DNA from 4 places in the Undibacterium sp. FT79W genome. Region 3 is predicted to be linked to each of the others. Evidence: predicted binding sites of a transcription regulator. Region 3 holds the regulator's gene; each other region holds the start of a gene.
What was found. The regulator sigma-54, encoded in region 3, starts transcription at its own class of promoters, with help from an activator protein. The targets are predictions, from matches to a motif close to TGGCANGNAANCTGCTTT.
Positions count from the first base shown of each region.

Region 1: the regulator sigma-54 is predicted to act here: its motif matches at 1,603-1,620, upstream of H8K38_RS06750 (ANTAR domain-containing response regulator).
Region 2: the regulator sigma-54 is predicted to act here: its motif matches at 1,461-1,478, upstream of urtA (urea ABC transporter substrate-binding protein).
Region 4: the regulator sigma-54 is predicted to act here: its motif matches at 1,303-1,320, upstream of H8K38_RS05600 (ammonium transporter).

Region 1 covers NZ_JACOGB010000003.1:286,446-289,641, forward strand. Annotated here, with positions in the region: gene H8K38_RS06745 (sensor histidine kinase) at 1-1,038, opposite strand, end outside; gene H8K38_RS06750 (ANTAR domain-containing response regulator) at 1,162-1,584, opposite strand; gene H8K38_RS06755 (prolyl oligopeptidase family serine peptidase) at 1,736-3,196, opposite strand, start outside.
Region 2 covers NZ_JACOGB010000008.1:152,560-155,755, reverse strand. Annotated here, with positions in the region: gene urtA (urea ABC transporter substrate-binding protein) at 154-1,407, opposite strand; gene H8K38_RS15525 (mannose-1-phosphate guanylyltransferase/mannose-6-phosphate isomerase) at 2,078-3,196, opposite strand, start outside.
Region 3 covers NZ_JACOGB010000005.1:51,721-54,916, reverse strand. Annotated here, with positions in the region: gene lptB (LPS export ABC transporter ATP-binding protein) at 1-486, shown strand, start outside; gene H8K38_RS09935 (RNA polymerase factor sigma-54) at 498-1,979, shown strand; gene hpf (ribosome hibernation-promoting factor, HPF/YfiA family) at 2,089-2,433, shown strand; gene H8K38_RS09925 (enoyl-CoA hydratase/isomerase family protein) at 2,583-3,196, shown strand, end outside.
Region 4 covers NZ_JACOGB010000003.1:28,753-31,948, forward strand. Annotated here, with positions in the region: gene H8K38_RS05595 (nitronate monooxygenase) at 1-1,063, shown strand, start outside; gene H8K38_RS05600 (ammonium transporter) at 1,373-2,803, shown strand; gene H8K38_RS05605 (hypothetical protein) at 2,812-3,196, shown strand, end outside.

The sequences.
Region 1 (3,196 bases), on a different contig from region 3:
TGACTCGACACTGAAACTCAGGCGTGGAATGCGCGCCTGCATCAGGCTCAGATACGCATGCACTGCGTCAAGTTGTTTGCTTAAACGTGACTGCACCGAGCCGCCGTCGTCGCGCATCTGCGGTATGGTCGCGCGCAGATAATCGACCAGATGATCGACAATCGCCACAGCCCGCACTGGCTCAGTACTGATCGCCGAACGCACACCGGCCAATGTATTAAACAGAAAATGCGGTTCCACCTGCGCGGCCAATACCGACAAGCGTAATTCGGTTTCTCTTTGCATCGCCTGCGCCTGTTCTGATGCGCGCTTACTCTGTGCGACTTTCAACATATTGCGCTGGCGAGAAAACAGCCAGAGATCGTAACCTCCGCTGAGGTAAATACAGACGGAAGACAATACCAAACCGATATAAAAACCTTTCCAGAAATCCGCGCCTGACATATCAGGAGAATGTGGTGCGCGGTTTTGTTTGCCATCCTGAAAGCCCTGCTCAAATCCGGCTTTGAATTCAGATAACCAGTTTTCCGCAGGCGTGGCCGCGGTTGTTTTTGCAGGATCCGGCGAACCAGAATAATGCAATTTCAGCGCGGTCAGCATCGGTGCCTCGTAATGCAATAATTGCTGTGTCGCCTGCCTCGCTGCAAAAAATAGCAATAGACTGCACAATAATCCGGCACATAAGACCGTGATCAGACAACGCCATTCTTTTTTTTCTGCGTAGCCGCGTTGTCGCACCCAGACCGCCAGCGCAGCACCACCAAGATGCATCGTGGTACCGGCAAGAGACAGCGGTATCCAGACGACAAAGAAGGTACGCCAGTCGGCACCGCGCGCAGCATCGATCAGAAAAATCAACAGCAGCGCGGGAATCAGCGTACCCATCCAGGCGCGTGCGCGATAGCGATACCAGGTGCGTGAAAACACCGGATAATTGCGCGCACGGGTCAGCCAGGATTCGCTTCTGGCTGAAACTTCCGGTGGCAATATTTCTTCATTTACCGATGGCAGCATATCGATTGCAGATGTGGCTGACATGATCTTCCCTTTCACAGACGAAGGCAGTCTACGCGGACGTCATCGCATTGCGTGAGCATGCGACGAATGCAGATCAGGGCGGATAAAACAGGTGTCGTACCGGATGAAACGATTCACGCGGATTCAGGCCGATTCAGCGCCACCGTTGCTGGCGGCTTCTGCATTCGCACGCTGTTGTTTGGCAATGCGGACGATGGTGTTGCGGATAGAAGTCAGAACCGCGACGGAGTTGAAAGGTTTCACGATAAAACCATGCACACCGCGCTGCTGCGCATCCTGAATCAACCCCGCGTTAATTCCGGACGACACCAGAAACAGCAGCGACTTTGGCAGCTCGGTGCGTAGCTGGGTGATGATGGCCCATCCAGCTTCATTTGTTTCGCCAAGATCGATGCAAACAATTTGCGGTCTGAGCCGGATCACGCGTGCAAGGCTGGCTGGTGCGAGGTTAGCGTCAGCAATCACTTCATGGCCGCCGTTATTGAGTACGGAAGTCAGTAAATTGCGGGCAATCGCATTCGCGTCCAGAATAACGGCTTTAAGCATAGAAAACCTGACAAGATAAAAGCAATTTGCATCTTAATGCAAAACTTTAATGTAAAACATTAAGTAAGAGGAAAAAGGCGGAAAAAGCCACATCCGGCGATGCGGGTGCCGTGCAATCCACGCATCATCAGGCACCCTCTTTCGCAGATATTCAGTCCTTCTCTCCGGCTTCGCCTTTCGCATTTTTTACATAGGTTTCCAGCCAGCGATCCTGTTCCCACAACATGTGCAGCACAGATTCCCGCGCGCGGTAGCTGTGACTCTCATTCGGCAACATCACCAGACGCGTCACCGCACCCAGACCTTGCAAAGCCTGATACATACGTTCACTTTGGATAGGGAAAGTGCCGGGGTTGTTGTCTTGTTCACCGTGAATAAAGAGTATCGGGTCTTTGATCTGGTTGGCGAAATTGAACGGTGACATTTCCTGATACGTCTTGCGCGCCTGCCAGAAATTGCGCTCTTCTGACTGAAAACCAAACGGCGTCAGGGTGCGATTGTAGGCACCGGAACGGGCAATACCGGCGCGGAACAAACGCGTGTGCGTCAGCAGATTAGCCGTCATGAACGCACCATAGCTGTGACCACCGATCGCGATCCGGTTGCGGTCGGCAACACCGAGTCGCACGACTTCATCGATCGCGGCTTCGGCACTCATTTTCAGCTGTTCAAGGTAAGTGTCATTCGGCTCTTTCTTGCCTTCACCGATAATCGGCATGGTCGGGCCATCCAGCACGGTGTAACCACGCGCCAGCATGACTTGCGGGCCGTTATAGGAAATCCGGTTGAATTTATACGGCGAACCGTTCACCTGACCTGCGGCCTCCGCCGTTTTAAATTCACGCGGATAAGCCCACATAATCATGGGGCGCGGACCATCGCGTTTCGGGTCATAGCCTGGCGGCAAATACAGGGTTGCGGTCAGATCAACGCCATCTTCGCGTTCATAGCGCAGTTGCTGCTTTTTAACTCCTTTGAATTGTGGCAAAGGATGCGGAAACTGGGTCAGCGCCCGTGCGGCCTCATTGTGTGCCAGATCGCGGACAAAATAATTAGGGCGTTCCTCGTTCGATTCGCGGCTGGTGACGATGCTGGTGCCTTTATCGTTCAACAAACCAAGCACTTCTTCGTAATACGGCGCCTGCGAGCGGAACATGCGCACCGCTTGCTTGCTGGTCAGATCAAACCGATCCAGAAACGGGCGATCTCCATCCGGGCTGGCACCATTGCCGGTCATGAAAATCGACTTGCCATCCGGTGCCACGCGCAGCACCGCGCGGCCGTACTGATTTTGCGTCATCACGGGCTGCCCCGGATGGGCATACTGGTCTTCTGATTTACGGGCAAACAAGAGTTCGGGTTTGCTGTCGGCGACGCCGGGACGAATACGCCAAATGCGGGTGTCACGGGTTTTCCACCAGCTTTCTGTCACCAGCGCCAGCCCGTCATTGCCCCATTGAACATTATTGAAGCGCCATGCCAGATCCATCAATTTTTGTGGCGGCGCATCAAACGGTGCTGCTTGTTGCATCAAAACATCATGTACTTTGACGGGCGCTTCAGGATCGCCACCGGCCTGTGCTTCTAACCAATACAAAGTGGCGGGTTTATC
Region 2 (3,196 bases), on a different contig from region 3:
TTGTAGGCGGAAACGGGAACATGCCGCTTCCGCATTGGCAGACCAAAATTGGCAGATCAAAGCCAGGCAACATTCCCCATACGCGCGAGCAACGACCTGGTCAGTCGGGAAAACACCAGGAAGGCTCACGCAAGGAGAAAACTGCAGCGCTGCTTACAGCTTTTGCTTACCTTCATTGCCCTTGATATACGGGCTCCATGGTTGCGCACGGATAGGCGCTTTGGTTTTGTAGACGACGCTGAACTGGCCGTCTGCTTTAATCTCACCGATCATGACGGGTTTATGCAGATGATGATTCGTAGCGTCCATGGTCAGTTCAAAGCCGGATGGCGCTTTGAAAGTCTGCCCGCCCATCGCTGCGATCACTTTATCGGTATCCGTGGATTTGGCTTTTTCCACCGCTTGCTTCCACATATAAATGCCAACGTAGGTTGCTTCCATCGGGTCATTCGTCACCACGGTGGCAGCATTCGGCAATTTTTTCGCGACCGCATACGCCTTCCATTTTTTGATGAACTCGGCATTCACCGGATTTTTCACAGACTCAAAGTAATTCCATGCGGCCAGATGACCGACCAGTGGTTTGGTATCGACGCCGCGCAATTCTTCTTCACCAACCGAGAACGCAACGACAGGCACATCGGTCGCTTTCAGACCGGCATTACCAAGCTCTTTGTAAAACGGCACATTCGAATCGCCATTAATCGTCGAGATCACGGCTGTCTTGCCACCGGCAGAAAATTTCTTGATATTCGCAACGATGGTCTGGTAGTCAGAATGACCAAACGGTGTGTAGACTTCATCGATATCGCTGTCTTTCACGCCTTTGCTATGCAGGAAAGCGCGCAGGATTTTGTTGGTCGTGCGTGGATAGACATAATCCGTGCCCAGCAACACGAAACGTTTTGCCGCGCCGCCCTCTTTCGACATCAGATATTCTGTCGCCGGTATCGCTTGCTGATTCGGTGCAGCGCCGGTGTAAAACACGTTTTTCTCCAGCTCTTCGCCTTCATATTGCACAGGGTAAAACAGCAGGCTGTTCAATTCTTTAAAGACTGGCAACACCGATTTGCGTGATACCGATGTCCAGCAACCAAACACCACCGACACTTTATCCTGCGACACTAACTGTCGCGCTTTCTCAGCAAACAAAGGCCAGTTGGATGCAGGATCAACAACGACGGCTTCCAGTTTTTTACCCATGACGCCGCCTTTGGCATTGATTTCATCAATCGTCATCAGCGCCACGTCTTTCAGCGACGTTTCGGAAATCGCCATCGTTCCTGAGAGGGAATGCAAAATGCCAACCTTGATCGTATCTGCTGCGAATGCCTGAGCCATCCAGCCCGATGTAGCGAGCGCCATTGCGCCAATTGCTGTTGCTTTCAAAACCGTACGACGTGTCATGATTTCTCCTGAAGGTGGTGGGTAACAAAGAAACTGCAAGCTTCACCAGCCTATGAGCAGATAGCGTGCCACGTTCGCAAAAAGCCTGAAAAATCTGCCAGCGCATCCTGAAATAGAGAGAATTTGGGGGAGTATATGCAGAAAACAGCCTTATCTCCTTATGAATATTGGGCTGCTTTACATACTGGGGGGGAGTATATTTAGCGCTTGCGGAGGCGTTTTTTCGGCCTGGCGAGGCTCTGTCGCTGTGCGGGGTGCGCCAGCTTGAGATAATTTGCGGCGCGAATGCCCCATAAGGTCTCAGTGCGGACGCAGTTGTGATTTCAGATCTGTGCGTGATTCGGGCAGACAGGCATCTGCCTGAACCAGAACGGGGCGAAAAGCATCTGAATCTGAAACGCGATGCGCTTTCTGTCTTTTTCGGTGCAGCCCTGCATTCGCATTGTGCGCAATGAATAAAAGCAGCGCGCAAAAAAAAATACGGAGACTGTCTGTTCAGTCTCCGTACCCTTGTTCTGGACGGTGGCCAACCCGCTATCTGCTGATCCGGCACACCTTGTTACCGTCATACATATCAGTTGTATGTACAGTAACTGAGATGAATCATACCAAGAAATTGTGTCATTGCCATGACATACATCAAAAGAATTGTGCTTGCCTGGCGCCGCATTTACTTCGTACGGCCATAGGTGTCTTCAAAACGGACGATATCGTCCTCACCCAGATAACTGCCGGACTGCACTTCGATGATTTCCAGCGGTATCGCGCCCGGATTCGCCAGCCGGTGCACCTCACCGAGCGGAATATAAGTCGATTGATTTTCCGTCAGCAGCATGACTTTATCGCCGCAAGTAACTTCCGCGGTTCCTCTGACCACGACCCAGTGTTCCGCGCGGTGATGATGCTTTTGCAGACTCAGGCTGGCACCGGGCTTGACCTGTATGCGTTTGACCTTGAAGCGTTCCTCTTCATCAATGCTGTCATACCAGCCCCATGGGCGATACACCTTGCGATGTAAAGTATGTTCCTGCCGCCCCTGCTGCGTTAATTGCGCCACGATCGCCTTCACATCCTGACTCTGACGACGATCGGCCACCAGCACGGCATCCGGCGTTTCGACGACCACCAGATGATCAATGCCGACGGTGCTGACCAGGCGGCTGGACGAATAAATCAGGCTATTACTGGAATTGGTCTGCATCACGTCGCCATAGGTCACATTGGCTTGCGCATCCTGTTTGCCGACCTGCCAGACCGCGTCCCACGCGCCGAGATCGTTCCAACCGGCGGCCAGCGGAATCATGCGTATGTCAAAAGCTGACCCCGGGCATTTTTCCATCACGGCATAATCGATAGAGTCTGCAGGAATCTTGACAAAAGCGGCCGCGTCGGGGCGGATGAATTGAGCATCACTGTTTTTTTCCGACCAGGATAATCTGGATGACTCAGCAATATCAGGCCGGAATTGCGCCAGCGCTTTGAGCCAGGTGCTGGCTCTGAGCACAAACATGCCGCTGTTCCAAAGGTACTCGCCGCTGTCCAGATATTGCTGCGCCGTCGCGGCATCCGGCTTTTCAGCAAACTGCGCGACTGCAGATTCGCCAAACGATGCTGCCTGCCCGGTTCTGCGGATATAGCCGTAGCCAGTTTCAGGGCGATCAGGCGTAATGCCTAAAATAATGATCGCGCCATCGCTGGCGGCACGCACGCTCTGCTGTAATGCGTTGGTGAACGCGGCATCATCCTGTATGGTCTGATCTGCCGGCGTCACCACCAAGACGGGATCATC
Region 3 (3,196 bases):
GAAGCGTCGGTGTTTCGCAAGTTGACGGTGGAAGAAAATATCCGCGCCGTGCTCGAACTGCAAAGAGACAAAGAAGGAAAATTTTTGTCTGAGAAAAAAATCCGGCAACGTCTGGATAGTTTGCTGACCGATCTGCAGATAGAAAAAATCCGTGACAGTCAGGCGCTTGCGTTATCGGGCGGTGAACGGCGCCGGGTTGAGATTGCGCGTGCACTCGCGACGAACCCGCGCTTTGTTCTGCTCGATGAACCTTTTGCCGGTGTTGATCCTATCGCCGTCATTGAGATTCAACGGATTGTCCGCTTCCTCAAAGAACGCGGCATCGGCGTGTTAATCACAGATCATAATGTGCGCGAGACACTCGGCATTTGCGACCACGCCTACATCATCAATCAAGGCTCGGTATTAGCCAGCGGCAAACCCGACGATATCATTCAGAATGAGTCCGTGCGACGCGTCTATCTCGGAGAACATTTCCGGATGTAACGGGACGCATTATGAAACAAAGCCTGCAACTACGTACTTCTCAGCATCTTGCACTGACGCCTCAACTGCAGCAATCAATACGGCTGTTGCAACTGTCAACGCTGGAACTGCATCAGGAGCTGGAAACACTGCTGATAGAAAATCCTATGCTGGAGCGTGTCGACGATCCTATGGACAATGCGGTTCGCTTACTGGCGGACGGTGCGATCAATAACACAAGTACGACACCGGATGCAGGCATGGAAAGCGCCGCTCAGGCTGACAACAATACGCCGCAAGAAGCGACAGCCGACGCCGATGTACCAGTCAACGACAGCGTCAGCGCTAACGAGGAAGAATGGAGTTTTAACGACGCGCCTTCCGGTGCATCTAACAGTGACGAGGATGAAGGACGTCCGCAACTGGAAGCGGCGCACATCAGCTTACGCGAATACTTGCTCGAACAGATGCGTCTGACGCTCAGGGAACCGCGTGATCGCGCGTTGCTGGAACTGATCATCGACACCCTGGATGACAACGGCTATCTGACAGAAAGTCTGGAAGAAATTCATGCCGGTCTGCCGATAGAGTTGTTGATTGAAGAAGATGAATTATCGTTTGCGCTGAAGATGCTGCAGAGTTTCGATCCGCCCGGTGTCGGTGCCAGAAATTTATCAGAATGTCTGGCGCTACAGGTCAGGCGTCTGCCAAAAATTCCTTTTGTCACCCGTCGTCTTGCACTGGCCGTGGTAGAGACTCAGCTGACTTTATTTGCACAGCGAGACTTCACTAAATTAAAAAAAATATTCGGCTGCGACGACGAAGATTTACGCGAAGCACAAGCAGTCATACGACAGTGTGAACCACGTCCCGGCATCACATTTGCCACCAGCAGTTCCGACTATGCAGTGCCTGATGTGATCGTCAAAAAAAGTGGTAATGGCTGGCAAGTTTTACTGAATCAGGATGTGATGCCGAAACTGCGCGTCAGTAGTATGTACGCCAATATCATGCGGCAAAACCGTGGCGAAGCAGGACTGGGAACGCAGTTACAGGAAGCACGCTGGCTGATCAAAAATATGCGTCAGCGTTTCGATACTATTTTGCGTGTATCGCAAGCGATAGTTGAAAGACAACGTAACTTTTTTACGCATGGTGCAGTCGCGATGCGCCCCCTTGTTTTGCGCGAAATAGCTGATACACTAGGTCTACACGAGAGCACTATTTCTCGTGTGACGACCCAGAAATACATGCTGACCCCGCATGGTATGTTTGAGTTGAAATATTTTTTCGGCAGCCATGTCGCGACGGAAACAGGGGGTGAAGCATCTTCCACAGCGATACGTGCACTCATCAAGCAGTTGATAGGAGCAGAAGACCAGAAAAGCCCACTCTCTGATAGCAAAATTGCAGACATGCTGGGCGAACAGGGCATGGTAATAGCCCGACGGACCGTTGCCAAATACCGTGAAGCCCTGAAAATTCCGCCAGTGAGTTTGCGTAAATCTTTGTAAGACGTCCTTGTAATCACGGTTTGAATTGCTATATATGATTTAGCTCAACGCAGTAAAAACGAAATGAGCTTATCGTTAATAGCAAGTAATATCACTATAGGAGCACAGTATGAATCTCACCATCAGTGGACATCACGTCGAAGTCACTCCTGCCATTCGTGAATATGTACATACCAAGCTGGAACGCATCCGGCGCCACTTTGATCAGGTCATTGACATTACCGTCACGCTGACCGTCGACAAACTGAGCGAAAAAGAGAAACGGCACAAAGCCGACATTGACCTGCATATCAGCGGTAAAGATATTCATGTTGAAAGTCTGGCGCATGATTTGTACGCAGCCATTGACACACTGATTGATAAACTGGATCGTCAGGTGATAAAACATAAAGATAAAGTCCAGGGTCACGATCGCGATGCGATCAAACATATCCCCGATCCTGCATCGGCATAATCGCCAACCCCGCGCTTAACGGGACTCCAAAACAAGGACGCCAACAGCGTCCTTTTTTGTTATCTGTTTTTTGTTATTTTTGTCGTACTGACGATGTGCAAACAGGAATAAAATGAATGCCCTGTCACGACTATGTTAATGGTATCTACATGAGCGAATACGTAATCACTTCCGTTAAAAATCAGATCGGCTACATCACTCTCGACCGCCCCAAAGCATTGAACTCCTTATCACTGGAGATGGTGCGCGCACTCACCGCCACTTTATTGGCATGGCGAGACGATACAACGATCCGTGCAGTATTCATTCACAGCAGTAGTGAAAAAGCATTTTGTGCCGGTGGCGACATCCGTTTTTTTTATGATGTCGGCACAGCCACACCGAGCGGTGACAGCGCCCTGCTTGAAGATTTTTTTACCGAAGAATATGCGTTAAATCATTTGATACATTTTTACCCCAAACCCTACATCGCGCTGATGAATGGTGTGGTGATGGGTGGCGGTATGGGCATTGCGCAAGCAGGTGAAAATTGCCGTCTGCGCATCGTTACCGAGCGTACAAAAATGGCGATGCCGGAAGTGAACATCGGCTTATTTCCTGATGTCGGCGGCAGTTATTTCCTGTCGCGAACACCGGGTGAAATCGGTACTTATCTCGGTCTGACTGGCGACATCATCGCCGCCACAGATGCCTTGTATGCAGGCCTCGCCGACGTCTATATTCCGACGTCCGAGTTACCGGCATTACTGTCCATGCTGGAGAC
Region 4 (3,196 bases), on a different contig from region 3:
GGAAAAAACCAAATTCTACAAATACAACATCAACAATTCCGACAAGACGGACATCAAATTCAATCTTGAGGATCTGGCCGCAGCGACACGTCTGCACATTGGTCGCACCATGGAAGCCAAGCAAGGCTCGGGCATGATCTTTGTGAACTGCATGGAAAAACTGACCATGAACGGCCCGCGTGAAACGCTGAAAGTGCGTCTGGAAGCAGCACTGGATGGCGGCATTGATGGCATCACGCTGAGCGCTGGTCTGCATCTGAGTTCCTTCGGTCTGATGGCGGATCACCCGCGTTTCCGTGAAGCCAAGCTTGGCATCATCGTCTCGTCAGTCCGCGCGCTGCAATTATTTCTGCGTAAGAATGCAAAATTAAACCGTCTGCCTGACTACGTGATCGTCGAAGGCCCGTTGGCGGGTGGTCATCTGGGTTTCGGTGATGACTGGGCCACATTCGATTTACAGACGATTGTGACCGAGGTGTCTGAGTATCTGAAAGCAGAACAACTGGATATTCCTATCATTGCGGCGGGCGGCATTTTCACTGGCAGCGATGCGGTTTCTTTCCTCGAAAACGGTGCCTCCGGCGTACAGGTGGCAACCCGTTTCACAGTGACGAAAGAATGCGGTTTGCCGGATAGTGTCAAACAGGAATACTTCAAAGCCAGCGAAGATGATATTGAAGTCAATCATATTTCGCCGACCGGCTACCCTATGCGCATGCTGAAAAATACGCCAGCGATTGGCGATGGCATTCGTCCAGGTTGTGAGTCCTACGGCTATCTGCTGGATGCGAACGGAAATTGTGCTTACATCACTTCGTACAACCGCGAAGTGGCGCTACACCCTGATGCAAAAAAAATCTCGGTTATGGACAAGACCTGCCTGTGCACCCACATGCGTAACTTCAATTGCTGGACTTGCGGTCAGACCACGTATCGCCTCAAAGACACCACGCGCAAATTGCCGGATGGTACTTACCAGATCCTCAGTGCCGAACATGTGTTCCGTGATTACCAGTTCAGTACCGATAACAAGATCACCTTACCTGACGCACAGCCTGAATAAGTAAGCCTGATTCAACGCTAAACGCCAGTGCTCTCCTGACGTCATAGTCAGAAGAGCACTGGCGTTTTTTATAAGTACTATCCAGCCAATATGAAGATGCGCCGTTTTATTCCCAACTTGTCTTGATTTGGTGCAAAAACACGCCAACAAAAATCCGTATCGACTAGCTAAGCCCAATCACCGCCCCTCCTCACACCGATCCAAGTCTATCCTCCTGCGCAGCCGCAACAATAGCTATATGGCATGAATTATGCTGCACTGCACACACGGTAATGGCAATTCACGATGATTTTAGACTAAGGATCTCTGATGAAAATACGTTCTCTGTCAACACCTTTCATACTGTTCGGGTTGCTGTTTTGTCTGGGCTCAGCACCAGCCTCCGGACAGACCGACGATCCGGCCCCTGCATCTGGCAGCAGCACTGAAATCACCATCCCCTCAGTACCATTGGTAAAGCCAACGACGGCAGTAACAGCATCCTTACCACCGGCACCGATGACAATGCCGACGCTCGTCAATGCAACGACCATCAGCGCAGGGGATACCGCCTGGATGCTGACGTCAACGGCGCTGGTACTGCTGATGACCATTCCAGGTCTGGCTTTGTTTTATGCCGGCATGGTCCGCAAAAAAAATGCGCTGGCAACCGTCGCTCATAGCGTCACCACCACCTGTATCGTCACGATTATCTGGGTCGTTCTCGGTTACAGCCTGGTATTCACGCCAGCCACGCCGTATCTGGGTAGCCTTGACCGGCTGCTGTTGCACGGCATGGTATTTCTGAAAGATGCTGGTCAGCTGACAGTGCACCATATCGCCACGACGATACCGGAAAGTGTGTTCATGATGTTTCAGATGACCTTTGCGATCATCACGCCAGCCCTGATTACCGGTGCCTTTGCTGAAAGAATGAAATTTTCTGCTTTTCTGTTGTTCATCACGCTCTGGTCACTGATCGTCTATGTTCCTGTAGCTCACTGGGTGTGGGAACCGACGGGCTGGCTGGCAGCGCGTGGCGTGCTCGATTTTGCCGGTGGTACGGTTGTCCATATTAATGCCGGTGTATCAGGACTGGTCGCAGCGCTGATCATCGGCCCGCGCAGTGGTTTCGGTAAAGAACCGATGCCACCTCATAATCTGGTACTGACAGTCATCGGCGCAGCGTTGTTATGGGTAGGCTGGTTCGGCTTTAATGCCGGCTCTGCTGGCGCAGCAGATGGACGTGCAGGTTACGCGATGCTGGTGACGCAATTGGCAGCCGCAGTGTCTGCCATGGCCTGGATGTGCGTAGAATGGCTGCGCCGTGGTAAGCCATCTGTCCTTGGCATTGTTTCCGGCGCTGTTGCTGGCCTGGTCGCGATTACTCCTGCCTCAGGTTTTGTCGATGTGACCGGGGCATTCGTGATCGGCGCGGTGGCCGGTGTTGCTTGCTATTGGGGTGCAACGTCGCTCAAAGCAATGGGTCGCTACGATGACTCTCTGGATGTGTTCGGCGTGCATGCGATAGGCGGCATTGTTGGTGCGCTGCTCACGGGCGTGTTTGCACTCAAAAGTATTGGCGGTGTCGAAGGCAGTCTGAGCAATCAGGCATTTGGGGTAGCAGTCACGATCATTTATTCGGGTGCCATGACAGCGGTGATTCTTGGTATTGTGCGTCTGCTCACTGGCTTGCGTGTGACACCGGAACAGGAAAGAGAAGGTCTCGATCTGGAACTACATGGGGAGCATGTATTATGAGTGCAGTTATGTCTGACAACCTCGCATTCTCTCTGATGGCGCGTATGCATGTCATTTTGCGGCGCCAGAATGAGAGGGTGATCGATATCGAATACATGCGCATCGACCCTGTTTATTGCCGCTATATTCTCGATCTGGCTTTGGAATTACCAAACACCGACCTGCATGACATCTGCCTCAAGCTGGAAGAAATTTATTTTGGCGAACATGGTCTGTTTGTCGCTACCGAACCGACACCGCTGATCAAGAAACTCGAAGGTTTAAAAATACGCCCCAAAACGCCAGTGGCAGCAACACCTGCCGTATCGGCAAATCTGGTCGCCGCCGCAGTCACATCTGCTGACCCGACAAAATTACCGGCACTCGACCAGAACTCCATCGTCGATCAGACCT